Regions from separate parts of the Streptococcus sp. SCPM-O-B-15294 (M123) genome, predicted to be linked through region 2. Evidence: predicted binding sites of a transcription regulator. Region 2 holds the regulator's gene; the other holds the start of a gene.

Region 1 (15,341 bases), on a different contig from region 2:
ACGAAGGTCAAGGCACGAACCATGGCACGAATGGAACGTCCAAAATCAGGTGAAGTCATCATGTTGACTACGTTGGTTGAACCAAGGTTACAGGAGACATCAGTCCCCATTTTAATGAATTCTTGGGCATCGTTGATCAAGCTTGGCTCTTGAACCTGGAGGATCTCTGAACACAAGTTACTCATGATGATCTTTCCATCGACTGGGTTTGCCCGGTTAGCAGTATCGATGTTGACTACATAAGGGTAACCAGATTCTTGTTGCAATTTAGAAATTTCAGTTTCCAAATCACGGGCCTTAATTTTTGTCTTGCGGATATTTGGATTAGCAACCAACTCATCGTATTTTTCAGTGATGTCGATGTAGTTGAATGGCACTCCATATTCACGCTCTACAGAGTAAGGGCTGAAGAGATACATTTCTTCATTCTTACGAGCCAACTCGTAGAACTTGTCTGGCACGACGACCCCAAGTGAAAGAGTCTTAACCCGAACTTTTTCATCGGCGTTTTCTTTCTTAGTAGAAAGGAAGGCAATGATGTCTGGGTGGAAGACGTTAAGGTACACAACCCCAGCCCCTTGGCGTTGTCCCAATTGGTTCGAGTAAGAGAAGCTATCTTCAAACAGTTTCATAACAGGTACGACCCCAGAAGCAGCTCCTTCATAGCCCTTGATCGGTGCTCCAGCTTCACGAAGGTTGCTGAGGGAGATTCCAACCCCACCACCGATACGTGAAAGTTGAAGAGCTGAGTTGATAGAGCGCCCGATCGCATTCATGTCATCGGTTACTTGGATCAAGAAACAGGAGACCAATTCTCCACGACGGGCACGTCCAGCATTCAAGAAAGAAGGAGTAGCTGGTTGGTAGCGTTGGTGGATGATTTCGTTTGCGATATCTTTGGCAATGTCTTCATTTCCATCCGCGAAATAGAGGGCATTGAAGAAGACGCGGTCTTCCATGCTTTCGAGATAGTATTCTCCATCATTTGTTTTCAGAGCGTACTGGTTATAGAATTTATAGGCAGCCATGAAGGACTTGAATTGGAAGTTTTGATCTTTGATAAATTGGGCCAATTCTTCCAAAAATTCAGGACGGTACTTCTGAATGAAGGCTGTTTCGATATAGTTGTGTTCAATAAGGTAGTTGATTTTATCCGTTATTGAATCAAAGGCCATGGTATTTGGCACAACATTTTCTTTGAAGAAAGCATCCAAGGCTTCTTTATCTTTATGAAGCATGATTTGACCGTTAACTGGACGGTTGATTTCATTATTAAGACGGAAGTAGGTTACGTCTTCAAGTGATTTTAATCCCATAATGTTCCTTTTTCTAATTCAAAAACAAAGGGGAGGCAAGCTCCCCTGTACAAGTAAAAGGGCCAGGGGAACACCGTAGTCGAGAACTACAGTAATCCATTCCCTAGACCAATCAGATCCTGTTTGATAATGTTAAGATAATTTCTTGAGCTTAGCTGGTTGGAAGCCAGAGAAGACTTCATCTGCTGTTTGGATAACTGGCGCAGCATTGAAACCAAGGTTCTTCACATGGTCCACAAACTCAGGTTGCTCATCTAGATTAATTTCACGGTATTCAACGTGATTGGTATCTAAAAAACGTTTGGTCATTTTACATTGAACGCAATTATTTTTTGAATAAATTGTCACCATAATGTGATCTAACTCCTCTAAATTCATAAATCTGTATCTAGTATAAACAAAAGGTTTTTTCTTGTCAAGAGTTTTAACTAAATATTGTGCACATAAATAAACTATTCCGAATGATACCACAACATGTAGTATTGTAAGAATTAGTGAAAATTAAGGAAAACGTGATAAAATATAGGTTTTTTAAGTCAAAGTAATTTAGTCGTTTTTCCTAAAATTCTATATACTGTGTCTATGAAACCAATTCTACTTATTTAAATAGAAGAAAGTAACAAAAGCAGATCAAAAGAAGAGAAAAATGAGTGCTTCTTGTAAGTATTTTCAGTAAGTGTGTGATAAAAATCTTGAAAAATAATGAAGAAGATGATATAATAGCAAATTGTAAGGGTTATCACAGATAACTCAAAAACTAATTTTAAAAGGAGAGTCAAACTATGGCTTCTAAAGATTTCCACATCGTGGCAGAAACAGGTATCCACGCACGTCCAGCAACTTTGTTGGTTCAAACTGCTAGCAAATTTGCTTCAGATATTACTCTTGAATACAAAGGTAAATCAGTTAACTTGAAATCAATCATGGGTGTTATGAGCCTTGGTGTTGGTCAAGGAGCTGACGTTGTAATCTCAGCTGAAGGTGCTGACGCTGATGATGCTCTTGCAGCAATCGCTGAAACAATGGAAAAAGAAGGATTGGCATAAACATGACAGAAATGCTTAAAGGAATTGCAGCATCTGATGGTGTTGCTGTTGCTAAGGCATATCTACTTGTTCAACCCGACTTGTCATTTGAAACAATCTCAGTTGAAGATACAAATGCAGAAGAAGCTCGTTTGGATGTAGCTCTAGAAGCTTCACAGAACGAGCTTTCTCTTATTCGGGAGAATGCAGTAGCGAGCCTTGGTGAGGAAGCGGCACAAGTATTTGATGCTCACATGATGGTTCTTTCTGACCCTGAAATGGTTGGTCAGATCAAGGAAACAATTCGCACGAAGAAGGTGAATGCTGAGGCTGGTTTAAAAGAAGTCACAGACATGTTTATCACCATCTTTGAAGGAATGGAAGATAACCCATACATGCAAGAACGTGCAGCAGATATTCGCGACGTGACCAAACGTGTTCTTGCAAACTTGCTTGGTAAGAAATTGCCAAACCCAGCAACTATCAATGAAGAAGCAATCGTGGTTGCGCATGACTTGACTCCATCCGATACTGCTCAATTGAACAAACAGTTCGTTAAAGCCTTTGTTACAAACATTGGTGGACGTACAAGTCACTCAGCGATCATGGCGCGTACACTTGAAATTGCAGCGGTTCTTGGTACAAACAACATTACCGATCTTGTAAAAGATGGTGATGTGTTGGCTGTATCTGGAATCACTGGTGAAGTAGTCATCAACCCAAGTGAAGAACAAATCGCTGAATTTAAAGCAGCTGGTGAAGCTTACGCTAAACAAAAAGCTGAATGGGCTCTTTTGAAAGATGCCAAAACTGTTACTGCAGATGGCAAACACTTCGAGTTGGCAGCTAACATCGGTACACCTAAAGACGTTGAAGGTGTGAACGAAAATGGTGCTGAAGCTGTTGGTCTCTACCGTACAGAATTCTTGTACATGGATTCTCAAGACTTCCCAACTGAAGATGATCAATACGAAGCATACAAAGCAGTTCTTGAAGGTATGAACGGTAAACCTGTTGTCGTTCGTACAATGGATATCGGTGGGGATAAAGAACTTCCTTACTTCGATCTTCCTAAAGAAATGAACCCATTCTTGGGTTACCGTGCTTTGCGTATCTCTATCTCTGAAACTGGTAACCAAATGTTCCGTACACAATTGCGTGCTTTGCTTCGTGCATCTGTTCACGGTAAATTGCGGATCATGTTCCCAATGGTTGCTTTGTTGACAGAGTTCCGTACTGCTAAAGGTATTCTGGAAGAAGAAAAAGCGAAATTGGTTGCTGAAGGTGTTGCCGTTGCTGACGACATCGAAGTAGGGATCATGATTGAAATCCCAGCTGCAGCGATGTTGGCTGACCAATTTGCCAAAGAAGTTGATTTCTTCTCAATTGGTACAAACGACTTAATCCAATACACAATGGCTGCTGACCGTATGAACGAACAAGTTTCATACCTTTACCAACCATATAACCCATCGATCCTTCGTTTGATTAACAATGTGATCAAAGCAGCTCACGCTGAAGGTAAATGGGCTGGTATGTGTGGTGAGATGGCTGGTGACCAAACTGCTGTTCCACTTCTTGTCGGAATGGGCTTGGATGAGTTCTCAATGTCAGCTACATCTGTCCTTCGTACACGTAGCTTGATGAAGAAACTTGACACAGCTAAAATGGAAGAATACGCTAATCGTGCGCTTACTGAATGTTCAACAATGGAAGAAGTGCTTGAACTTTCAAAAGAATATGTGAACGTAGACTAATTGATGCAAAAATCTGATAAAAGTTATCACCTTGGAAGAGGCGGTAGCTTTTTTATTTTACCCCTCTATTTGTATCTTTAAATGAAGTAGCTGAACAAAAATGGTGTAGGTGTCGCTATATCAAAACAAAAAATCTAAATTTTCTAAAAATTTTCGGAAATAGCTTTAATTACGATTATTTTTATAGTATAATGTTAGAAAGATAGTTTGAAAGGTGAACAATTCTGAATCTATTTTAGGAAATTTCAGGGAGATAATGGAAGTTTCAAATTATTTTCATAAATTTTCATCGTATTATTCAAGAAAAAATCTTGAATATTTCAACTATTTATAGTAGAATAATACTAATAGGAAGCGCTTACATAAAAGCGAGAGAGGTGAGTGAATGGATACGAAACAAGCATTGTATACATTTGGAACCGGGGAGAACTTTCATCTTCAACATTATCTAGGGGCTCATAAAGAGCAAGTAGATGGTGTAGAGGGGTATAGTTTCCGTGTATGGGCTCCAAATGCTCAGGCAGTACACTTGGTAGGTGATTTCACCCAATGGGAAGAAAATGAAATTCCTATGGTAAGAAACGAAGCTGGTGTTTGGGAAGTTTTTACAACTGCACCTCAAGTTGGCGATATCTATAAGTTCCATGTTATAAGACAAAATGGTCACCGCTTGATGAAGGTGGATCCTTTAGCAGTTCGCATGGAAAAACGTCCGGGGACTGGAGCGGTGATTACTGATATTCCAGAGCGGAAATGGAAAGATGGACTCTGGATGGCCAGACGGAGAAAGCTTGGCTTTAGATCTCGTCCAGTAAATATCTATGAAGTTCACGCAGGTTCTTGGAAACGCAATGAAGATGGAAGCCCTTATTCATTTGCTCAGTTGAAGGAAGACTTGATTCCTTACTTGGTAAAAATGAACTATACCCATGTGGAGTTCATGCCGGTGATGGCTCACCCGCTTGGGCTTAGTTGGGGCTACCAATTGATGGGTTACTTTGCCTTAGAGCATACCTATGGAACACCGGAAGAGTTTCAAGATTTCGTGGAAGCTTGTCACTTGAATAACATCGGGGTGATTGTGGACTGGGTGCCGGGACACTTTACCATCAATGATGATGCCCTGGCTTATTACGATGGAACACCTACTTTTGAATACCAAGACCATCATCGTGCCCACAACTATGGCTGGGGAGCTTTGAACTTCGACCTAGGGAAAAACCAGGTCCAATCCTTCCTCATCTCTAGCGTGAAGTTCTGGATTGAGTTTTATCATTTGGATGGAATTCGGGTCGATGCGGTCAGCAACATGCTTTACTTAGACTATGATAGTGGACCATGGACACCAAATATTGATGGTGGAAATCTCAACTATGAGGGGATCCATTTCCTTAAGCGGATGAATGCTGTGATTAAATCAGAACATCCGGATGTCATCATGGTAGCGGAGGAAAGTTCATCTGGCACCAAGATTACTGGTCCAGAAGAGTATGGTGGTTTAGGATTTGACTACAAGTGGAATATGGGTTGGATGAATGATATCCTTCGCTTCTACGAGGAAGATCCTATTTATCGGAAATTTGATTTTAACTTGGTGACCTTTAGCTTTATGTATGCTTTCTCTGAAAACTTCTTGTTGCCATTCTCTCACGATGAAGTGGTTCACGGGAAGAAGAGTCTCATGCATAAGATGTGGGGGGATCGCTACAACCAGTTCGCTGGCTTGCGAAACCTCTTGACCTATCAGATTTGTCACCCAGGTAAGAAATTGCTCTTCATGGGTTCAGAGTTCGGCCAATTCTTAGAATGGAAGTCTGAAGAACAGCTAGAATGGTCCAATCTGGATGATGAGATGAACCGCAAGATGCAAGAGTTTACTTCACAGCTCAATCAATTCTACAAAGACAACAAGATGCTCTGGGAAATTGATGATAGCTATGATGGTATTGAGATTATTGATGCAGATAACCGAGATCAAAGTGTCTTGACCTTTACTCGTAAGGATAAAAAAGGAAATCATCTGCTTTGTATCTTTAATATGGCACCAGTAGAGCGCAAGGACTTTACAGTCGGCGTCCCTGTTGCTGGGGTCTATGAAGAAATTTGGAATACAGAATTAGAGAAATGGGGAGGTGTCTGGAAAGAGCACAACCAGGAAGTGAAGACTCAAGAGGGACTATGGAAAGATTATCCACAAACCTTGACCTTCACCTTACCGGCTCTTGGAGCTAGTGTATGGAAAGTGAAACGAAAACTTCGTTCCAATGTGTCTAAAACAAAAAAATAGTTGTTGGTGATCTACTGATCGCAGTCTATGATCCCATTCCTAACTCTGTAGAAGAGGGTGTAGCGCCTCTCTTCGGAAGTGGGAAGAAGGTCTCGTCAATCCAAAAAGGAGTAATCAATGAAGAATGAAATGCTAGCTCTGATCCTTGCTGGTGGGCAAGGAACTCGCCTTGGAAAACTCACTCAAAGCATTGCCAAACCTGCAGTGCAGTTTGGGGGACGTTATCGTATTATTGACTTTGCCTTATCCAACTGTGCCAACTCAGGTATCCACAATGTTGGCGTGATTACTCAGTATCAACCACTTGCCTTAAACAATCATATCGGAAATGGTTCCAGTTGGGGTCTTGATGGCATTAATACTGGGGTTTCTATCCTTCAACCTTATTCTGCAAGTGAAGGAAATCGTTGGTTTGAAGGAACAAGTCATGCGATTTTCCAAAATATCGACTACATCGATAGCATCAATCCAGAGTACGTGTTGATTCTTTCTGGAGACCATATCTACAAGATGGACTACGACGAAATGCTTCAGTCTCACAAGGATCACAATGCCAGCCTCACAGTAGCTGTATTGGATGTACCTTTAAAAGAAGCTAGCCGTTTCGGAATTATGAATACGGATGCCAACAATCGAATTGTCGAATTCGAAGAAAAACCTGCAGAGCCAAAATCAACAAAAGCTTCTATGGGAATTTATATCTTTGACTGGTCTCGTCTTCGCAACATGCTAGTGGCTGCAGAGAAGAGTGACATCGATATGTCTGACTTTGGTAAAAACGTTATTCCAACTTACCTTGAATCTGGAGAAAGCGTCTATGCTTATGAATTCAAGGGCTATTGGAAAGACGTAGGGACTATTGAATCTCTCTGGGAAGCGAATATGGAATACATTGATCCAAACAATGCCTTGGATAGCCGTGATCGTCACTGGAAGATCTATTCTCGTAACTTGATTTCACCTCCAAACTCCTTTGGCAAACATGCCCATATTGAAGATTCCTTGGTGGTGGATGGGTGCTTGGTAGACGGAACAGTAAAACATTCTATTTTGTCTACGGAAGCACAAGTTCGTAAAGGTGCAGTCGTTGAAGATTCTGTCGTCATGAGTGGTGCCATTATCGGACAAGGTGCCGTGATTAAACGTGCTATTATCGGTGAAGGAGCAGTTGTTTCAGAAGGTGTTGTCATCGATGGAACGGAAGAAGTACAAGTCGTTGGATATAACGAAAAAGTGGGGGTAGCAACAGATGAAGATTGATAAGTATTCAGCCATTTTAGGAAACACAGTAGGCTTCCATGATATGTCGTCATTGACAGATCATCGTCCTGTTGCCAGTCTGCCATTTGATGGGAAATATCGCTTGATTGACTTCCCGCTTTCTAGCCTCGCTAATGCAGGGATTCGTAGTGTATTTGGTATCTTCCAGCAAGAAAATATCAGTTCCGTCTTTGACCATATTCGCTCTGGTCGTGAGTGGGGCTTGTCAACTCTCTTGAGTCACTACTATCTTGGTATCTACAACACTCCAGTGGAAAGTTCAAACGTTGGCAAAGAATACTACGAGCAACTCTTGACCTATTTGAAACGCTCTGGTTCGAACCAGACAGTCGCTCTGAACTGTGATATCTTAGTAAACATCGATTTGAACCAAGTCTTCCACTTGCACAATACCGTTGACAGACCAATCACAGTGGTCTACAAGAAAATGAATCAACGAGATATCTCGGAAGTAAATGCCATCTTAGATATTGATGAGACAGATCATGTGACTGGTCAAAAATTGTTTGAAGGTCAAGATCCAGAAGCTCTCTACAATATGTCAACAGATATCTTTATCGTGGATACTCCTTGGTTGATTGAAAAATTGGAGCAAGAGGTTCACAAAGAACATCCAGAAAAATTGCGTTATATCCTACGTGATTTAGCGGTTGAATATGGAGCATTCGCATTCGAATACACTGGCTATATTGCCAATATTCACTCTGTTGAATCCTACTACCGCGCTAATCTTGACATGTTGGAAACTCAGAAATTCATGTCACTCTTCTCCCCAAATCAAAAGATTTATACTAAGGTGAAAAACGAAGAGCCAACTTACTATGCGGCTGGTTCGCAAATCAAGAATTCGCAATTTGCCTCAGGAAGCATTGTCGAAGCTTTGGTACATGATTCTGTTATTTCTCGTCGTGTTCATCTCCATAAGGGGGCAGAAATTCGTAGCAGTCTCTTGTTCCCAGGTGTTGTTGTCCATGAGGGAGCAGTCGTAGAGCATGCGATTCTTGACAAGGGTGTCGTAGTTGAAACTGGCGTTACCATTCGTGGAACCAAAGAGGCACCTCTTGTGATTAAAAAAGGTGCTGTGATTACAGAGGATATTGGATAATGAAATTATTGTTTGTTGCAGCTGAAGGAGCTCCTTTCTCAAAAACAGGGGGCTTGGGAGATGTCATTGGAGCACTCCCTAAATCCTTGGCTAAAAAAGGCCATGATGTTCGTGTCGTCCTCCCCTACTACGACATGGTAGAGGCGAAATTTGGCGACCAAGTTGAAGATGTGCTACACTTCGAGACCAGAGTGGGATGGAGAAGTGAATACGTTGGTGTGAAACGCATCTATCGTGATGGTGTCACCTTCTATTTTATTGATAACCAGAAATATTTCTTTAGAGGACATGTCTACGGAGATTTTGATGATGGCGAGCGCTTTGCCTACTTCCAATTGGCAACGCTGGAGATGATGGAACGAGTCGACTTCATTCCAGATATTATCCATGTTCATGATTATCATACCGCCATGATTCCTTTCCTTCTTAAGGAAAAATACCGTTGGATTCAAGCTTACAATGGTATTAAGTCTGTCTTGACCATCCATAATCTAGAGTTCCAAGGGCAGTTTGACCCAGGAATGCTGTGGGATTTATTTGGAGTTGGATTTGAACGCTATGAAGATGGGACCCTTCGTTGGAAGGATTGCTTGAACTGGATGAAGGCCGGGATCCTCTATGCTGATCGTGTGACCACTGTTTCACCAAGTTACGGTTATGAAATCATGACGGCTGAATATGGTTGCGGACTCGATCAAATCTTGCGGATGGAATCTGGTAAATTAACGGGGATTGTGAATGGAATCGATACAGACCTCTACAATCCTGAGACAGATCCCCTCTTGACCTATCATTTCAGTAAAGATGATTTATCAGGGAAAGCAGCAAGTAAGCGGGCTCTTCAGGAACGTGTCGGACTTCCAGTACGTGATGATGTTCCCTTGTTTGGGATTGTCTCTCGTTTGACCCGCCAAAAAGGCTTTGACGTGGTGGTTGAAGAACTCCACAACCTTCTACAAAAGGATATCCAAATCGTTCTTTTGGGTACAGGAGATCCTGGCTTTGAGCAAGCCTTTGCTTGGTTTGGTCAAGCTTATCCAGATAAACTTTCTGCTAACATCATGTTTGACGTGCAGTTGGCGCAAGAAATCTATGCTGCTTCGGATGTTTTCTTGATGCCAAGCCGATTTGAACCATGTGGACTTTCTCAAATGATGGCTATGCGCTACGGTACCTTGCCATTGGTTCACGAGGTAGGGGGACTGCGTGATACAGTGCAAGCCTATAATGTCATCGATGGCAGTGGTACTGGATTTAGCTTTAACAACCTATCTGGTTATTGGTTAAACTGGGCTGTTGATCAAGCTTTGACAGTCTATACTCATGATAAAAATGCTTGGTACGGTCTTCAAAGAGAAGCTATGAGCCGTGATTTCTCTTGGGATACGGCTAGTCAACACTATGCGGATCTCTATCAGTCCTTGTAAAATAAATCTCTAAAAACGCCTATTTCTAGGCGTTTTTTTGCTGCGAAGAAAGGAAGAGGCACTACTTAAATATAAGAAGTAAAAAAAGGGAAGAAATCTGAGTAAGATAAGTTGCTAAAAGCTGAGAAAAAAGATAAGATAGGTAAAGGTAAAAAATCACAGGAAGCTGGTTTAGGGAAAGCCCTGACCTTCTCCAAAAATAAATGAGACTTCCTATGATTTACAAATATTACTATGTAGGAAGTTATAGGATGAAACAAAGAAGACAAGCTTTTGAAAAGATTACCAAGTATTCGATTCGGAAATTATCCGTCGGAGTGGGTCCGGTTGCTATTGGAGCCCTTCTTTTTGCAGGGAGTGTATTAGGAGCGCCTTCTGTACAAGCTGATCAATTCACGGCAGAAGCGACAGTTCATATGGGGTATGTCACGGAAAATGAGTTGACCCCTGAGGAACAAGCGCAGGTGATTCGTGCTATTCCTGAAGAATATCAAAATGAAGATACCTTTTATTTGGTCTATAAGAAGAAAACACCTAGTCAAGGGATACTGCCACAAACAGGGACGACCGAATTGGCGATTGCTGGCCTTAGTTTAGCGACTGCCTCTTTAGCAGTTCTTTTGCTGTCCAAAAAACACCGCAAAAAAGTAATGGGACTCCTATTAATTGGTTCCATGGGGCAAAGTCTGCTCTTATCTATTGATGCCGCAGCCTTGCAAAATATTGAATTAGCAAGCTACAATCAAACTCTTTCAATTGCAAGCAGTAAAGAACTAGCCAATGGTGTCATTCCGATTGAAGGCTATGACTATGTTGGCTACCTTCGTTGTCCAGTTGATCCAAGAGCTACGGGCCAAGAACCTCATGTAAGAGTGGAAGAGAAGCCAGTATCCCAACCTGCAACAGAAGGAAAGACTCTATCTCAGGTAACACCTGAAGAGGGTCCTGCATTCCCTATAGTGGACAAGCCAAATGTTGAAGTTTCAACAGAAATTATTCCGTTTGAAACGGTAGAACAAGCAGATCCTACTTTAGCAAAAGGTCAAACAGCAGTTTTAAGAGCTGGACAAAATGGTGAACAGACTGTTTTTACAGAAGTAAGTACGGTAAATGGTCAGGAAGTTCGCAAGGTAGTTGAAAGCAAGGTTACTAAAGAAGCAGTTTCACAAATTCTTGCTGTCGGGACAAAAGAAGATGCCCAACCAAGTCCACAACCTGTCCCAGTGGTCATAGCAAAGGGAACTCAGGAAGAAGGTCATGTGGGTGAAGCTCCTGTTCAACCGGAGAACCCAGCCTATACAGGCCTAGTAGAAGCTAAGGGAACACAGGAAGAAGGCCATGTGGGTGAAGCTCCTGTTCAACCGGAGAATCCAGCCTATACAGGTGTGGTGGAAGCAAAAGGGACACAAGAAGAAGGTCATGTAGGCGAAGCTCCTATTCAACCGGAGAACCCAACCTATCAAGTAACGGAAGGGACAGTGACGGAGACAGAAACGGTAATCCTTCCATATGAAACAGAGTATGTAACGGACGCCAATCGTTACACCGATGAAGAAAGCCTTCTTCAGAAAGGCGAGGCTGGTAGTCAGGAGATTCGTCGTGTTTATAAAACAGTCAATGGCGAGAAAGTTGGAGAACCCCTCAGCACGACAACTGAAACGGTAAAAGCTCCTGTGACAGAAAAAATTAGTCGTGGGACTAAGGCTATTGAAGGCCAAACAGAGGATGTTTCGTTTGAGGAAATTCCATTTAAGACGGTAACCGAACAAGATGCCACCTTGCTAAAAGGAACTGAAAGGGTTTCTCAAGCCGGTAAGAATGGGAAGAAGAAAATCACCAAGGTCTACAAGACCATCAAGGGAGTTAAAACTGCGGATGCCCCAACGGTTACGGAGGGAGTAGTTGAACAAGCTCAAGATCGGATCATTCAACAAGGGACCAAAGAACTTGAAAAGCCAACTTTAACCTTGACCCAGGTCGATAAGGAAGAATTGAAGCGCAGTGCCAAAGCTACTTATCGTTTGGATAAACCAGACGGTGTGAGCATCAAGTCTATCCAAGCTGTATTGAAGAAGGGTGATCAAGTGGTGAAAACTTTTGCCCTTTCTGAGACGGATTTAGCGGCTGCTTTATCAGACTTAGACTACTACAAGGATTACACGCTCGCAACGACCATGGTCTATGACCGTGGAAATGGGGATGAAAAAGAAGTTCTCAAGGAAGAACCGCTAAGACTTGACCTTAAAAAAGTTGAAGTCAAAAACATCAAGGAAACCAGTCTGATTAGCGTGGATGACCAAGGCCTTGAGACCGATCGTAGCCTCTTGTCAGAAACACCTTCAGATGTGAAACCTTATTACTTAAAGGTTACCACCCATGATAATAAGGTCACAAAACTGGCTGTTGATAAAATTGAAGAAGTGACGGTAGATGGCGCGACCCTCTACAAAGTAACAGCCAAAGCTCCAGATTTGGTCCAACGGACTGCAGACAACCAGTTCAATGAGGACTATGTCCACTATATTGCGAAACCAAAAGCTCATGAAGGTGATGTCTACTACAATTTCAACGAACTTGTAAAAGCCATGCAAGCCAATCCGACTGGTATCTTTAAGCTTGGTAGCAATATGAATGCGGCCAATGTGCCAGCAGCAGGGAAATCCTATGTGACTAATGCCTTCAAGGGGATTTTGGAAAGTACGGATGGAAATACATTTGCCATCCATAATATCACGCGACCACTGTTTGGGAACATCGAAGGTGGCTCGGTTAAGAATCTCTTGCTTGAAAATGTTGCGATTGACCTGCCTGGAGTTGATCGAGTAGCCCCAATCGCAGGTGTCATCAAAAACAATGCAACTGTTGAAAATGTTAAAGTAACAGGAAGTGTTGTTGGGAACAATGACGTAGCAGGGATCGTCAATAAAATTGATGGCAGTGGGAAGGTCAGCAATGTTGCCTTTATCGGTAAACTGCACGCTGCTGGTAACAAAGGTGGCTATCTAGCGGGTGTTGTTGGCGAGAACTGGAAAGGTGTTGTTGAAAAAGCTTACGTTGATGCTGAAATCACTGGGAACAAAGCCAAAGCGGCAGGTCTCGTTTATTCCTCTCAAAATGGTGGAAATAACCACACAGTAGGTAAAGAAGGGGTTCTCAGAAATTCAGTTGCTAAAGGTTCTATCGAACTAAAAGAAGCTGTTCAGTCTGGTGGATTGCTGGGTACCAACTGGGCCTTGGGTGCTATTGAAGACAACATCACCATGATGAAAATCAAAACTGGTGAGATGGTCTTTGGTCACTCAGATATCGACGCAGATGATTATTTCACTTATTCAAGAACCAAGCGCAATTACAGTGTGGAAGGCGTGAGTGAAGGGAAGAAAAGCTTTAACAACTCCCGTAAAATCCCTAGCATCTCGCTGGCAGAAGCTGAGCAGAAAATCGATGCAATGGGAATCACTGCTGATAAATTTACCAGCAGTAAACCGATTGAAGATACACTCAATCACCTTGTTAACAAAGACGATCAATACAAGGCCATCACTGGTTACGATGCGACTCGTGAGCTAGCTTACCGCAATATTGCTAAATTGCAACCTTTCTACAACAAAGAATGGATTGTCGACCAAGGGAATAAACTGGCTGCAACGAGTCCTCTCTTGACCAAGGAAGTTTTGTCTGTGACCGCTATGAAGGGCAATGATTTTGTCACGGAACTAGCTGATGCTGATCACATCCTGATCCACTACGCAGATAAGACCAAAGATATCTTCAGCATTTCACCGAAAGAGTCTAAGGTCAAACAAGTCAAAGAGTACAGTGTAGCGGAGCTCGGTGAAGTAGTCTACACGCCGAATATGGTGGACAAAGACCGTAGTGATCTCATTAGTGCCATTGTTGAAAAATTAAGTCCAGTCGAATTGCAATCGGATCCAATTTACACCCATCTTGGTCGAACAGGTCCTAACAAAGTCAATGCTATTAAGAACCTTTACCTCGAGGAGAGTTTCCAAGAAGTCAAGGACAATCTGACTCACTTTGTCAAACAACTGGTTGAAAACCAAGACCATCAATTGAACACGGATGAGGCTGCTAAACGGGCCCTTATCAAGAAAGTTGATGACAACAAGGCCGCTGTTCTTTTGGGTCTCTCTTACCTCAACCGCTATTATGGAGTGAAGTTTGATGATGTCAATCTTAAGCAGCTCATGTTGTTCAAGCCAGACTTCTATGGGAAGAATGTCGATGTTTTAGACCGCTTGATCGAAATTGGTTCAAAAGAAGACTACATCAAAGGGACTCGTACCCATGATGCTTTCCGAGAAGTAGTTGCTAAGCATACTCGCTCTGGAAATCTCAATGATTTCTTGCAATACAACATGGAACTCTTCACAAAAGAGACAGACTTGAACGATTGGTTTATCAAAGCAACCAAAGACAATGTCTATATTGTGGAGCCTGAGACGACCAATCCAGCGTTCGCATCTGCTAAGCATAGAGCCTATGAGGGCTTAAACAATGATGTTCACGGTAAAATGATCTTGCCACTCTTGAACTTAAAAGATGCCCAGATGTTCTTGATTTCAACCTACAATACCATGGCCTATAGTTCATTCGAGAAATATGGTAAGAACACGGAAGCAGAGCGGAATGCCTTCAAAGCGGAAATTGACAAGGTGGCGAAAGGCCAACAGAATTATCTCGATTTCTGGTCACGTCTAGCAACGGATAAGGTTCGCAATCAGCTCTTGAAGAGCAACAATATGGTGCCGACCCCTGTTCTTGATAACCAAAACTACAAGGGCATTAGTACAGATCGCTATGGACATACCAACAATGGCAAAGATGTGGCTCCAATCCGTGAATTGTATGGTCCAACCGATCGTTACCATGCGACAGATTGGCGCATGGGAGCAGTGGCGCGAATTTACGGAAATCCTTATAAAGACGACTCTGTCTTCTTCATGGTGACCGATATGATTAGTGACTTTGGGGTCTCTGCCTTTACCCACGAAACGACGCACGTCAATGACCGCATGGTTTACTTAGGTGGTTGGAGACACCGCGAAGGAACCGATATTGAAGCCTTTGCCCAAGGCATGCTCCAAACGCCATCTTTATCCAATCCAAATGGGGAATACAA
Region 2 (15,341 bases):
TGCCTGGTGGACAAAAAGAAGCTTATGAATTGGTAGCTGATGTTCTTGAAGAAATCTCTGCAAAAGCACCAGAAGATGGAAAACCATGTGTGACTTATATCGGTCCTGATGGAGCAGGTCACTACGTGAAAATGGTCCACAACGGTATCGAGTACGGCGATATGCAATTGATCGCAGAAAGCTATGACTTGATGCAACACTTGCTTGGCCTTTCAGCTCAAGACATGGCTGAAATCTTCACTGAGTGGAACAAGGGTGAATTGGACAGCTACTTGATCGAAATCACTGCTGATATCCTTGGACGCAAAGACGATGAAGGTCAAGATGGACCAATCGTTGATTATATCTTGGATGCTGCAGGAAACAAGGGAACTGGTAAATGGACTAGCCAATCTGCTCTTGACCTTGGTGTGCCATTGTCACTCATCACTGAGTCAGTATTTGCGCGTTACATCTCAACTTACAAAGAAGAACGTGTACACGCTAGCAAGGTGCTTCCAAAACCAGCTGCTTTCAAATTTGAAGGAGACAAGGCTGAGTTGATCGAAAAGATCCGCCAAGCCCTTTACTTCTCAAAAATCATCTCATATGCACAAGGTTTCGCACAATTGCGTGTAGCTTCTAAAGAAAATAACTGGAACTTGCCATTTGCAGACATCGCCTCTATCTGGCGCGATGGATGTATCATCCGTTCACGTTTCTTGCAAAAGATCACAGATGCATACAACCGTGATGCAGATCTTGCAAACCTTCTTTTGGATGAGTACTTCTTGGATGTAACAGCTAAATACCAACAATCTGTTCGTGATATTGTTGCTCTTGCGGTTCAAGCTGGTGTACCGGTACCAACCTTCTCAGCAGCCATCACTTACTTCGATAGCTACCGTTCAGCTGACCTTCCAGCAAACTTGATCCAAGCGCAACGTGACTACTTTGGTGCTCACACATATCAACGTAAAGACAAAGAAGGTACCTTCCACTATTCTTGGTACGACGAAAAATAATTGTAGGTTATGACAAAGCGGATATTACTAGTAGAAAATGAAAAGAATTTAGCGCGCTTTATTGATTTAGAACTTCAAAAAGCAGGCTATGTAGTTGATTTGGTAGAACAAGGGGAAATGGCCTTGAAACTCCTGCAGGCTACAGAATATGATTTAATTCTTCTCAATTACGAACTAGAAGATATGAGTGGGGAAGATTTTGCCCAACGCCTGAGTAAGATTCGTCCTGCAGCAGTCTTGATTGTCTTAGATAGTCGTGAGAAAATTTCTGAGCATATGGAGAGTATCCAGCGATTTGCAGTGTCTTATGTCATCAAACCATTTGTGATTAGTGATTTAGTTGAGAAAATCATCGCTATTTTTAGAGGCCGTGATTTTATTGACCAACATTGTAATCAGATGAAAGTTCCTACTTCCTATCGGAATTTACGGATTGATGTCGAGAATCATATGGTGTATCGGGGAGAGGAAGTGATTGACCTGACACGTCGTGAGTATGATTTGTTAGCGACTTTGATGGGGAGTAAGAATGTCCTCAGTCGCGAGCAATTGCTGGAGCGTGTCTGGAAGTATGAGAGTACAGCAGAAACCAATATCGTTGATGTCTATATTCGCTATCTTCGTGGAAAAATAGATCTCCCAGGACAAAAGAGCTATATCAAAACTGTCCGAGGTGTCGGCTACCAAATGCAAGAATAAGAACATTCCCTTTGATGAGAAATCTCAAAGGGATTTTTTGTTTATCAAAAAGGAAGAAAGAAGAAAATTTTTAAAAAAATTTTTTAAAAAAAATTGTGAAAGAAGCAAACGTTTGCTTAAAAGATAGGCTTTTCAAGGCCTTTATGTATAAAGTTTGTGAATTAAAAATGTAGATGTAAGGGCTTTACAAATAGAAAAAAAGTGGTATAATAGTAGGCGAGATATGCAAACGTTTTCTTATATTACGGGCATTTCAAATTTATAAGGAGGTCGAATGATGAATAAACAATCATTCAAAAGTCTATTTAGCTTTGAATTTTGGCAAAAATTCGGTAAAGCGTTGATGGTGGTCGTTGCAGTTATGCCGGCGGCGGGTCTGATGATCAGTCTTGGTAAAACGATTGCAATGATTAACCCAGAACTTGGTTTCTTGGTAACTACCGGTGGTGTTCTTGAACAAATCGGTTGGGGAGTTATCGTTAACCTTCACATTCTCTTTGCATTGGCTATCGGTGGTAGCTGGGCAAAAGAACGTGCTGGTGGTGCCTTTGCGGCAGGTCTATCCTTTATCCTGATCAACCGTATTACTGGTGTGATGTTCGGTGTAACAGGAGATATGCTGAAAGATCCAAAAGCACAAGTTCATACTCTTCTTGGTGGATCTATCAAGGTTGCTGATTACTTTACGAGTGTTTTAGAATCACCTGCCTTGAATATGGGAGTTTTCGTTGGGATTATTGCCGGTTTTGTAGGGGCAACAGCCTTTAATAAATACTACAACTACCGCAAGTTACCAGATGCCCTGTCATTCTTTAACGGGAAACGGTTTGTTCCTTTTGTCGTTATCCTTCGTTCTGTAATTGTGGCTCTTGTCTTGTCATTCTTATGGCCAGTAGTCCAAACAGGAATTAACAACTTTGGTATTTGGATTGCTAACTCAAAAGAGACTGCTCCAATCTTAGCACCATTTGCCTTTGGTACTTTGGAACGTCTCTTGCTTCCATTCGGTCTTCACCACATGTTGACCATTCCAATCAACTATACGCAATTGGGTGGTACTTATCATATTTTAACTGGTATTGATCAAGGTAAAAATGTATTTGGTCAAGATCCACTTTGGTTGGCTTGGATCACAGACTTAGGAAATACAAAAGTTTCTGACCCTGCTACATACCAACACTTGTTGGATACCTTTACACCTGCTCGTTTCAAAGTGGGACAAATGATCGGTTCATTCGGTATCTTGATGGGGGTTGCCCTTGCCATTTACCGTAATGTAGACCCTGATAAGAAACACAAATACAAAGGGATGATGATTGCGACTGCTCTTGCAACCTTCCTCACAGGGGTTACAGAACCAATCGAGTACATGTTTATGTTCGTAGCTATGCCTCTTTACCTCGTTTATGCAGTGGTACAAGGTGCAGCCTTCGCGATGGCAGATGTCGTCAATCTCCGTGTCCATTCATTTGGATCTATTGAGTTCTTGACTCGTACACCAATGACCATTAAAGCCGGTATTGGTATGGATATCATTAACTTTATCTGGGTAACTGTTCTCTTTGCAGTGATCATGTACTTCATTGCAAACTTCATGATCCAGAAATTTAACTACGCAACTCCTGGACGTAACGGAAACTACGAACAAGCTGAAGGTGGATCAGATGAGTCTGAAACTTCAGGTTCAGGTAAAGTAGCTGTAGCTTCTCAAGCAGTTAACATCATTAACCTTCTTGGTGGACGTGCTAACATCGTTGATGTGGATGCATGTATGACTCGTCTTCGTGTGACTGTTAAGGACGAAACTAAAGTTGGAACAGAAGAACAATGGAAAGCTGAAGGAGCTATGGGACTTGTCATGAAAGGACAAGGGGTCCAAGCGATTTACGGTCCAAAAGCTGACGTTTTGAAATCAGATATCCAAGATTTGTTAGATTCAGGTGAAGTGATTCCTGAAACTCTTCCAAGTCAGCAGACAGCGGCTCAACAAGCGGAAGTTGCCTTTAAAGGGGTGACAGAAGAAGTTCACTCAGTTGCTGAAGGACAAGTCATTGAATTAGATAAAGTTCAAGATCCAGTCTTCTCACAAAAAATGATGGGTGACGGATTTGCAGTTGAACCGGCAAATGGTCAGATTGTTTCACCAGTAGCTGGTAAGGTGACAAGCGTCTTCCCTACCAAACATGCCCTTGGTTTGGTAACAGAATCTGGTCTTGAAGTTCTCGTTCATATCGGTCTTGATACTGTAAGTTTGGAAGGAAAACCTTTCACAGTGAAGGTAGAAGAAGGCCAAACAGTTGCAGCGGGAGATTTATTGGTGGAAGCAGATTTGGATGCTGTTCGTGAAGCTGGACGTGCAACGTCAACAGTTGTAGTCTTCACAAATGCTGCAGCTATTAAATCTGTCACTCTTACACAAACTGGTCAACTACCAGCAGATGCAGTGGTTGCCAAGGTTGAATTATAATCTATGAGAGTCATTCCTTGTATCCATCGGATACAGGGAATTCTCTATTAGGAGAGTAGGATCATGAAATTTTTAACTTTAAACACTCATAGTTGGATGGAAGAAAATCCCCAACAAAAATTTGAGGACTTAGTAACAGACATTATTGAAAAGCAATACGATCTGATTTGTTTCCAAGAAATCAATCAGGCCATCGAAAGTCCAGTTGTTACAGTTAATGACTTGTATCATCCAACTCCTTCTGCGGAGCCGATCCATCAGGATCACTATGTTCGTTGTTTAGTTGAAAAATTAGAAGAAGAAGGATTGAGCTATCACTGGACCTGGGCTTACAACCATATCGGCTATGACCGTTATCATGAAGGTGTAGCAGTTCTATCACGTACCCCAATCCAGGCAAGCGAACTCTTGGTTTCAGATGTGAATGATCCAACAGATTATCATACACGACGGATTGCCATTGCAGAAACCCAAGTTGATGGGAAAGAAATTGCGGTTGCCAGTGTCCACCTTTCCTGGTGGGATAAAGGTTTCCAACAAGAGTGGGCACGTTTAGAAGAGCGTTTTAGCCAATTGCAAAAACCCTTGATCTTAGCCGGAGATTTTAATAATCCAGCTGGTCAAGAGGGGTATGAGGCCATTTTAGCGAGTCCGCTAGCTCTTCAAGATAGCTTTATTGAGGCCCGTCAGACCAAGGGGACCTACACAGTAGGTCCTGGAATTGATGGATGGGATGATAATCAAGTACCCTTGCGGATTGATTATATTTTCACCTCAAAAGAATGGGTTATCGAACGGCTAGAAGTTGTGTTTGATGGTTCTAGTCAGCCTCTCGTCAGCGACCATTATGGTTTGTCAGCTGACTTGTATTTACCATAATATTCAAATCCCTATCCCTCCAGGAGGCTAGGGATTTTCTTTATTTCCCTTGCTTTCACTTTAGCCCTAAATATGATAGAATAAAGTATTAAGAAACGATAAGGAGGGTGTCCATGCGGTGTCCAAAATGTGGCGGAAATAAGTCTAGTGTTGTAGATAGTCGCCAGGCAGAAGATGGAAAAACGATTCGTAGAAGAAGAGAATGTGATGAATGTCATCATCGCTTCACCACTTATGAACGAGTAGAAGAGCGGACTCTTGTTGTGGTGAAAAAAGATGGCACCCGGGAACAGTTTTCTAGAGATAAAATATTTAATGGGATTATTCGATCTGCTCAGAAACGTCCCGTGTCGAGTGACGAAATTGAGGAAATTGTGGGGCGAATCGAACAAAAGATTCGTAGTCAGAGTGAAAATGAGATCCAGAGTGACTATATCGGATCACTTGTCATGGACGAGTTAGCAGAATTGGACGAAATTACCTATGTTCGATTTGCGAGTGTCTATCGTAGTTTCAAGGATGTTGGTGAATTGGAAAGTCTCTTAAAGCAGATTACCAAAGGAACGAAGAAGAAAAAGGAAAAATAGATGAAGCCCAATACTTCATTTTCTTTCTTGAAGAATAATTATTTAGCGCCTACAGGAGCCTCTTTCACGCATCTGTATGGACCAATATTAGGTGTTCAAGCAAGTCAATTATATACTTTTCTGCTGAGTCTCTATGATCAGGGGAAAGAAAAACGGCTGATTGCTGTTGTTTTAAATCATTTGGATCTAGGTTTCGCTCATTTTCTCGAAAGTCTAGACCGTTTGATTGCCATGAATTTACTAGAGGTTTTTGAGACAGATGAAGGACTTCAGTTCCGATTTTTGGCTCCGCTAGAAGCAGATCAATTTTTCGCGAATATCGCTTATCAGAAGTTGCTGGAGAAAAAAATAGGAGAAGCAGCAGTTCGTGACTTGCTTCCTGAAAAACCAGAGGGAGAGAAACGGAAGGTGAACTTTGCCTCTATTTTTGGGATTGATGGTGTTTCGACCCCTCAGAGGAAAGTATCTTCCTTCAGTTTAGAGCACTTTAAACAATTAATGGTACGGGATGGCCTTCGTTTTGAGAACGAACAAGAGGACCTCTTAGTTCTTTATGCCATCACCGAAGAGAAGAATTGGACTTGGTACGAGACCTATCTGTTGGCCAAGGAGACAGCGGTTAATTTGGTCATTTCGACCAAACGGATGAGACAAAAACTGACCCAAGAGCCACAAGAAAAAGGTAAGGATGAGTTCACTCCGCAGGAAAGGGCCATTATCCGGGAAGCTAAAAATAAGACCAGTCGTCAATTTTTAGCAGGAATAAAAAAAGCGCGTAAGGCTGTTGTGACCCAATCAGAACGCCAAGTAATTTCTGACTTGGCCCGTTTAGGCCTGTTAGATGAAGTTATAAATGTGATCTTGTTGTTTACCTTTAACAAGGTTGCTTCCGCCAATCTCAATGAAAAGTATGCCTTAAAAGTTGGAAATGACTTTGCTTATGAGGGGATAAAGACGGCTGAGGAGGCCGTTCTGAAGATCCGCCAGCGCCAAGACTCCCATTTACAAAAAGCAAAAGAGAAAGTAGCTAAGAGTGGGTCAGCGACAGGAAAGACCAATGTTCCGAAGTGGAGTCAGCCTAACTATACCAATCAGACTAGCCAAGAAGAACAGGCTAATCTGGAACAACAAAAACGAGCCTTGCTCGAGAAATTAAATCAAGGAGGGGAGTAAATGGAGAGCGTAGGGAAAACCATGTCCCAGATGAATCGATCACAGCAGTTCAATTATGAAGAATTGGTAGCTCAAATTCTCGCCGAACCTGAGATTGCAAGCTTTATTCAAAAGGAGGGTTTATCGGATGTAGAAATCCGTCGTAGCATTTCCAAATTTAACCAATACATCAGTGAGCGCAATCGCTTTGTCCTTGGGGATGCAGATTATATTGCAAGAGGGTATAAGCCTGTTTTAGTCATGAATGAAGGTTATGCGGATGTTTCCTATGAGGAGACACCTGAATTAATCGAGGCACAAAAACAAGCCGCTATCAATAGACGCTTGCAGCTGATCAACTTACCAAGCACCTTGAAGGAAGCTTCCTTAGCGAAAGTCGACTTGGATGATCGTGGGCGTTTTGGAGCCTTTGAAGAGTTGGCCAATTTTGTTGCTTCCTATCCTCAAGCTCGTAAAGGGATTTTTCTATATGGAGATTTTGGAGTTGGGAAAAGCTATATGATGGCAGCTCTTGCTCATGACTTGTCTGAAAAACGTCAGGCTTCCTCCACCATTCTACATTTCCCAAGCTTTGTCATCGATGTCAAAAATGCCATTAATACAGGTCAGGTTAAAGAGATGTTGGATCAGGTCAAGAAGGCTGAAATTTTGATTCTTGATGATATTGGGGCAGAGCAAATGTCGCCTTGGGTCCGGGATGAAGTCTTGCAAGTGATTTTGCAACATCGGATGCAGGAGATTCTTCCAACCTTCTTTACTTCGAATTTCAACTTTGAAGATTTGGAACGTCATTTTGCTACATCTCGGAATGGAGATGAGACTTGGCAAGCCAAACGTGTCATGGAGCGAATCAAGTTCCTTGCTAAAGAAGTCCGCCTAGAAGGAGAAAATCGCCGATGAATCCTGTTATTGATTTGATGAAATCTCATTCCTCTGTCCGTCGCTTTAAGGAGGAGGACATCAAAGAGGAAGACCTTCAAGCAATCCTAACAGCAGGACAGATGGCTTCCTCTTGGAAGAACTTCCAGTCTTATTCCATTATCTTAGTGAGAAGCCAGGAAAAGAAAGAGGGGCTCTATCAATTCGTCCCTCAGGAGGCAATTCGTCAATGCTCTGTTTTCTTACTGTTTGTAGGAGATCTCAACCGAGCTGAAAAAGGGGTTCGAATGCATACGGATCAATTCCATCCAGAAGGACCAGATAATTTATTGATTACTTCTGTAGATGCGGCCTTGGCAGGTCAGAATACCTTGCTAGCTGCTGAAAGTCTAGGCTACGGAGGAGTCATTATTGGCTTGGTTCGGTATGAAGCGGCTGAAGTGGCCAAACTATTTAACTTACCAGACTACACCTATCCTGTCTTTGGGATGGCTTTAGGAGTGCCAAATCAGAACCATCCTGTGAAGCCCCGCCTTCCTTTGGAAGCTGTTGTCTTCGAAGAAAGTTACCAGGAGCAGACTCCTGAAGTGATTGAAGCCTTTGATCGAGTACAGACTGCCTATGCTGGAGCACGGGCAACGGATACTTGGAGCCAACGCTTGGCTGCCCAATTTGGACAGGAAGAACCAGCTGCTACGGCAGAATTATTAAAGAAACACCAACTAGAAAAATAAGAGAAAAGAGGACACCATGGCTTTACCTACTGTTGCCATTGTAGGACGTCCAAATGTCGGGAAGTCAACGCTCTTTAACCGGATTGCCGGTGAGCGGATTTCCATTGTCGAGGATGTCGAAGGGGTTACTCGGGACCGTATTTATGCAACGGCTGAGTGGCTCAACCACCAATTTAGTATTATTGATACTGGCGGGATTGATGACGTGGACGCACCTTTCATGGAGCAAATCAAGCACCAAGCGGAGATTGCCATGGATGAAGCAGACGTCATTGTCTTTGTCGTATCTGGAAAAGAAGGGATTACAGATGCAGATGAGTATGTCGCTCGGATGCTCTACAAGACCCACAAACCAGTCATTTTAGCGGTCAATAAAGTGGATAATCCAGAGATGCGAACTGACATCTATGATTTCTACGCTCTTGGCCTGGGCGAACCCTTGCCAGTGTCATCTGTGCACGGGATTGGTACAGGGGATGTCTTGGATGCCATCGTTGAAAACCTTCCGACGGATCGGGAGCCAGAAAATCCAGATGTCATCAAGTTCAGCTTGATTGGCCGCCCTAATGTCGGAAAATCTAGTCTGATCAATGCCATCCTTGGGGAAGACCGCGTCATTGCCAGTCCTGTAGCAGGAACTACGCGAGATGCGATTGACACCCATTTCACCGATGCAGAAGGCCAAGAGTACACCATGATTGATACAGCCGGAATGCGGAAATCTGGTAAGGTCTATGAAAGTACAGAGAAATATTCTGTGATGAGGGCTATGCGGGCTATCGATCGCTCGGATGTGGTCTTGATGGTCTTGAACGCAGAAGAAGGAATCCGCGAGTACGATAAGCGGATTGCCGGATTTGCCCATGAAGCTGGAAAAGGGATGATCATCGTGGTCAATAAGTGGGATACCCTTGAAAAGGATAACCACACCATGAAGCAATGGGAAGATGATATTCGAGATCAATTCCAATACTTATCTTATGCACCTATTATCTTTGTCTCTGCTTTGACCAAACAACGCTTGCACAAGTTACCAGATATGATCAAGCAGATCAGTGAAAGCCAAAATACACGGATTCCTTCAGCTGTCTTAAACGATGTTATTATGGATGCCATCGCCATTAATCCGACCCCGACAGATAAAGGAAAACGTCTAAAAATCTTCTATGCGACTCAGGTTGCTACCAAGCCACCAACCTTTGTGGTCTTTGTCAATGAAGAAGAGCTCATGCATTTCTCTTACCTACGTTTCTTGGAAAATCAAATTCGGAAAGCCTTTGTCTTTGAAGGGACCCCAATCCATTTGATCGCTCGGAAACGGAAGTAGGTGTTTATGAAAACCTTGAAACAAGGACTCCTGCTTGTAGTCACATTTATAGTATTTCTGGGACTGACAGCTTGTAGCGTTGAAAGAGAAGAAACCTATGAGAAAAAAGATAAAGACATTCTTCTTCGAGTGACGATTCGACATAGAGCCAATCAAATGATCTCTGAAGAGTTTTGGGCTGATAATTTTAATGTAAATATTGAAGATGACTCTGAGTTTGAATATATTAAAAAAGAAATTGTTGAACCTAAAAAAGGAATTTCGGGCTATACAACAGATGTGAGTCGGACGAAAGAGGGTGGACTGATGATTCATACTAAGATCGTCTACCAAGACTTAGATATTGAAGCCTTAAATAAAGCCAACGATGAGAAAAAAACGTTTGGAGAACTGGCCAACTATTCAGAACATATCAAAAATTTCAAAAAAGAAGGCTATAAGAGAATAAAATAAAAGGAACACACTTGGTGTTCCTTTTAGAATGTAAACAAACCATTATTAACATAAAATAGCTAGCTATTTTTCAAATAATGACTTTTATTTTTGGAGTCATTCAAGTAGATCTGAAACTTTCCGCCGTGAGAAAAGTGCTAGAAACAAGATTGTTTCTAGCACTCGGGAGTTTTGGAACCTTGGGTCCAAAACTAAGTCATGGAACTTCATAGAAGTTCCATGACGTCCGTACTCACCTAAGGGAAGTTTCTAAGAATAACTCTTCTTTAATTTGAATGGAAAAAGAAAAGTGGAGTAGGTGATAGTAAAATCAGGCATTGAATTCTTCACAATTCTTTGTCTTTTTTTTCTATTTTAGAGGGGATATGATATAATAAAGGGATAAACATAAGGTGGTAAATATGGCAAAATTAATTCCTGGGAAAATCCGTTCAGAAGGAATCCTTCTCTATGAAAACGGGAAAGTATCCCTACAGGAAATGAAGAATCAGTACCTCTATTTCAGAATTGACAATGAGTCCCTCCGCTATAGTCTAGATGATCAAGCAATTTTTTGTAGTTGTGAGTTTTTCCAGAAGAAAAAATTCTGTGTGCATTTAGCCGCAGGAGAAGCCTTTTTAAAAAATGATGAAGAAGGGAAGGAACTCTTGCTTGGTTTAGAGCAAGATGCAACAGAAAGTCAAGAAACAAAGGAAAAAGTATCTTTTGGAAGTTTGTTTTTAGATCAAGTCCTACCAAAAATTGAAAGCAAGGAAGTCCGTTTTGGTCTCTCAGCAACCGGTCATGTAGACGACTATTCCGGTCAGTTTTTGTGGACCCTTCGTATCTATCGCAGACCGGATGAGAGATCTTATGTGGTGCGGGATGTTGTAGCTTTTTTGCAAGCCATCAGAAAACAGTCCCATTTTGCGATTGGAAAAAGTTATTACGAGCCGATTTCCTACGCAGCATTTGACCCTGAAAGTCGTGCCTTAATTCGATTCTTAGAAGGCTTGTTATCGGGAGATACGGTGCATGATGCCCTCTTCTTTCCAAATGGGGGTCGTCATCTTTACTTTCCAATGAGTTTCTTTGAAGAAGCTGTGCAATTATTGATGGACCTACCGTCCTTTACCCTTGAAGTCGGACTGGATACCTATCAGGAAGTATTCTTTCAAGAACTTCAGGAAGATTCAGGCTTGTTTTCTTTCCAAGTAGTGGAAATGAAGGAGTTTATCGAACTACAGGTCCAAGTGGCTTCCTATAAAATGGTGGAAGGTCGCTTTCTTTTGGCAAATGGCCATTTTTATCAAATATCACCGCTTCAAAAGATTTTGATTGAGGCTGTGCAGAGTTTACCCCTCTCCAGTGATCAGAAAAGACATGTTCAATTTGATTTGTCTGATCAGACCAAATTAACCTATAGCTTAGAGCAATTCAGGAAAATTGGTGAGGTGAAAGCACCAAGTAATTTCTATATTCACGATTTTCAACCTCACTTTGCTTTTGATTTATCGGAGCAAGGAGAAGTGCTGCTGGATCTAGTTTTTGTCTACGAGGACCGTATCGTTCGCTCTGAGAAAGAACTTAAGGATCTGCCTTATTCCAGTAATTTTGATAAGGAACGTTTGGTTTTTGAAACCATCTTGACAGCTGGCTTTACCAATCAATTTCAAACCAAACGAGCTCCTCTCCTTCCCAAGCAGATCTATCCCTTCTTTCAGCAGACCCTTCCCTTGTTTGAAGAACTGGGAGAGGTCGAAGTTTCGGATAAGTTGTTAGATCTGTATCAGATTGAAAAGCCAAAGATTGCCATTCAAACCAGTGGTCGTCTCCTTGAGATTGGTTTTGAATTTGACTCCATTGATCCCTCTGAGGTTGAGCAAGTGATGAGTGCCTTGGTTGAGAAGAATGACTATTATATCAGTCAATCAGGAAAGGTTCTAATCTTTGATGAAGAAACCAAGCGGATCAGTCAGACTTTATTGAATCTTCGTGCAAAGAAGACAAAAACAGGTCAGTTACAAACCAATCGCATTGCAGCCTTCCAGCTCTCCCAGTTATTTGAGTCAGCTGACAATGTCCAATTTTCTGAAGAGTTTCGTCACTTGGCTCATGACTTGATTCATCCAGAGCAATTTCCTTTGGGTGAGTTGCAAGTGACAGCTAAACTTCGAGATTATCAGGAAGTCGGAGTCCGCTGGCTATCCATGCTCAATCACTATGGCTTTGGGGGGATTTTGGCAGATGATATGGGACTTGGAAAGACCCTCCAGACCATTGCCTTTCTCTCGAGTGTTGCGACGGCGGATTCTAAGATTTTGATCTTAGCTCCATCTAGTCTAATCTATAATTGGAAAGAGGAGTTCGAAAAGTTTGCTCCACAAATGGAAGTGGAGGTTATCTATGGCCTCAAAGCAAGTCGCGACGAGGTGATTGCAAGCAACCCTCAGGTAGCGATTACCAGTTACGCTTCCTTCCGCCAGGACGTAGAGCAATACGAAAAAAATCAGTACCAATACCTCATCTTGGATGAAGCCCAGGTCATGAAAAATTCCCAAACCAAGATTGCCCAATATTTACGGAAATTCGATGTTCCTCATACCTTTGCTTTGTCAGGAACGCCAATAGAAAACCATGTAGAGGAACTCTGGTCGATTTTCCAAATTGTGCTTCCTGGTTTGTTTCCGGGTAAAAAAGAATTTAAACAATTGAGTCCAGAGACTATTTCTCAATACGTCAAGCCCTTTATCATGAGACGGAAAAAAAGTGAAGTCTTGCAGGAGCTTCCGGATTTGATTGAGATGACCTATAAGAATGAATTGGCTGACGATCAAAAAACGATCTATTTAGCCCAGTTGAAGCAAATGCAAGACCGCATTCTAAGCTCTTCTGAAGAGGAACTCAATCGCAGTAAGATGGAAATCTTATCTGGTTTGATGCGTCTTCGTCAGATTTGTGATACTCCATCCCTCTTTTTAGAGGACTATACTGGAGAAAGTGGGAAGCTGGATAGCCTTCGAGAATTGCTAGAGCAGATCAAAGATGGAAACCAACGAGTGTTGATCTTCTCACAATTTAGGGGCATGTTGGATATCATTGAAAAAGAGTTGGATGCTTTGAAGATGACTTCGTTTAAAATCACAGGATCTACGCCAGCTAATGAGCGACAAGATATGACTAACGCCTTTAACTCCGGTCAAGGGGATGCCTTTCTCATTTCCTTGAAGGCAGGTGGAGTTGGCTTGAATTTGACAGGTGCTGACACGGTTATTTTGGTTGACCTATGGTGGAACCCTGCGGTAGAAGATCAAGCCATTGGCCGTGCCCATCGAATGGGACAAGATAAGAATGTTGAGGTCTACCGGATGATTACTCGAGGGACCATCGAAGAAAAAATTCAAGAGCTCCAGACTAGCAAACGTCATTTAGTTTCTACCATATTAGATGGCACCGAAACGCGCTCCAGCCTTTCTATTGAAGAAATTCGGGAAATTTTGGGTATTTCGGTAGAATAACTTGAAAAATTAAATGAATAGTTTATAATTAATGAAGTGTCGAAAGGAAGAAATAGGATGACGGATAAGCAGTTTCCTCAAGTAGCAGATGATGAATTGATGCTAACTCAAATGCCCCATATGAATTTATATGATGATGGGGACTTCATTAGTAATATTCTTGGGGAGTATACAGATAAAAACTATTTAGAATGGGAGCCAATTGCTACTGGAAAGGTAGCAGAGCAACCTTATCAAAAAAATCTACAAAAATCCCTTCAAAAACCATTTGAAGTGCCTAAGTCAAGAAGGCAGCCGATGACTCCTGATTTCAAGGAGCCTGTTGATAAAAAGAGCCCGGCGAATCGCTACGCAGAAGAAGCTCGGGAAGCAGCGCGTGCTGATTTGAAAAAGAAGCGGACGGCTCCGTATTTGACGGCGGATATTGCCTCTAAACCCAATCGGAAAAAATTCACCCCTTCTTTCATACCAAAAGTGAAGCCAACAGCTCCTTTTCAAAAAGAAAATCCAGGTGAATTAATCAAATATGGCGAGCGACTGAAACAAGAGCAATTGATTCTTTTAGAGGAGGCAGAGGAACTTCCGGTTCAAGAGTCTCACCAAGAAGAAAAGCCAAAGAAGAATAATTATGATTTCTTGAAAAAGAGTCAAATCTATAACAAGGATCATCAAAACATCCAAACGAGACCCATTAAACAAGAACTCGATGTGACCAATCTGGACTAGCAGGAGGAGAAACTATGTCAAAAACATTTCATTTTATCGGAATAAAAGGAGCAGGTATGAGCGCCTTGGCTCTGATGCTCCATCAGATGGGACACACTGTACAAGGATCTGATGTGGAGAAATACTACTTTACACAAAGAGGTTTAGAGCAGGCAGGGATTACCATTTTACCATTCAGTGAAGAAAATCTTACCGGTGATCAAATCTTGATCGCAGGGAATGCGTTTAAACCTGAAAATAATGTAGAGATTGCTTATGCAGATGCTCAAGGCTACACCTATCAACGCTACCATGAATTCTTGGGTGAATTTATGCGTGATTTTGTCAGCATGGGAGTAGCAGGAGCTCACGGGAAAACTTCTACTACAGGGATTTTGTCCCATGTCTTGTCTAATATCACAGATACCAGCTATTTGATTGGTGATGGAACTGGCCGTGGTTCCAAAGGTGCTAAGTACTTTGTCTTTGAATCAGACGAGTACGAACGTCACTTTATGCCTTACCACCCAGAGTATTCGATTATCACCAATATTGATTTTGACCATCCTGACTACTTTACTGGCCTAGAAGATGTCTTTAATGCCTTCAATGATTATGCCAAACAAATCTCCAAAGCCTTGTTCATCTATGGGGAAGATCCTGAGCTTCGTCGGATTACAGCTAATGCCCCAATCTATTACTATGGCTTTGAAGAAGAGGGCAATGATTTTGTAGCCAGTGATCTCTTGCGTTCTACTACTGGATCAACCTTTACTGTTCACTTCCGTGGAGAAGATTTGGGACAGTTCCAAATCCCATCCTTCGGACGTCACAATATCATGAATGCTACAGCGGTCGTTGGTTTGCTTTATATCGCTGGATTCGATCTTGATTTAGTTCGGGAACACTTAAAAACATTTGGCGGGGTCAAACGTCG

The links. The regulator NrdR, encoded in region 2, represses ribonucleotide reductase genes. The targets are predictions, from matches to a motif close to ACACNATATATNGTGT.
Region 1: a site for NrdR is predicted at 1,784-1,799, ahead of nrdH (glutaredoxin-like protein NrdH). Genes of this name have one in related genera too.

The regions. Positions count from the first base shown of each region.
Region 1 covers NZ_JBYQGU010000002.1:129,327-144,667, forward strand. Annotated here, with positions in the region: gene nrdE (class 1b ribonucleoside-diphosphate reductase subunit alpha) at 1-1,316, opposite strand, end outside; gene nrdH (glutaredoxin-like protein NrdH) at 1,449-1,667, opposite strand; gene AC3E8G_RS02260 (phosphocarrier protein HPr) at 2,099-2,362, shown strand; gene ptsP (phosphoenolpyruvate--protein phosphotransferase) at 2,365-4,098, shown strand; gene glgB (1,4-alpha-glucan branching protein GlgB) at 4,484-6,385, shown strand; gene AC3E8G_RS02275 (glucose-1-phosphate adenylyltransferase) at 6,503-7,645, shown strand; gene glgD (glucose-1-phosphate adenylyltransferase subunit GlgD) at 7,635-8,771, shown strand; gene glgA (glycogen synthase GlgA) at 8,771-10,198, shown strand; gene AC3E8G_RS02290 (ZmpA/ZmpB/ZmpC family metallo-endopeptidase) at 10,450-15,341, shown strand, end outside.
Region 2 covers NZ_JBYQGU010000010.1:35,507-50,847, forward strand. Annotated here, with positions in the region: gene gnd (NADP-dependent phosphogluconate dehydrogenase) at 1-1,004, shown strand, start outside; gene AC3E8G_RS07365 (response regulator transcription factor) at 1,014-1,703, shown strand; gene AC3E8G_RS07370 (PTS transporter subunit IIBC) at 1,981-4,170, shown strand; gene AC3E8G_RS07375 (endonuclease/exonuclease/phosphatase family protein) at 4,234-5,049, shown strand; gene nrdR (transcriptional regulator NrdR) at 5,163-5,636, shown strand; gene AC3E8G_RS07385 (replication initiation and membrane attachment family protein) at 5,637-6,809, shown strand; gene dnaI (primosomal protein DnaI) at 6,810-7,709, shown strand; gene AC3E8G_RS07395 (NADPH-dependent oxidoreductase) at 7,706-8,422, shown strand; gene der (ribosome biogenesis GTPase Der) at 8,439-9,749, shown strand; gene AC3E8G_RS07405 (hypothetical protein) at 9,756-10,202, shown strand; gene AC3E8G_RS07410 (pilus expression-regulating Snf2 family helicase) at 10,604-13,699, shown strand; gene zapJ (divisome accessory protein ZapJ) at 13,757-14,425, shown strand; gene murC (UDP-N-acetylmuramate--L-alanine ligase) at 14,440-15,341, shown strand, end outside.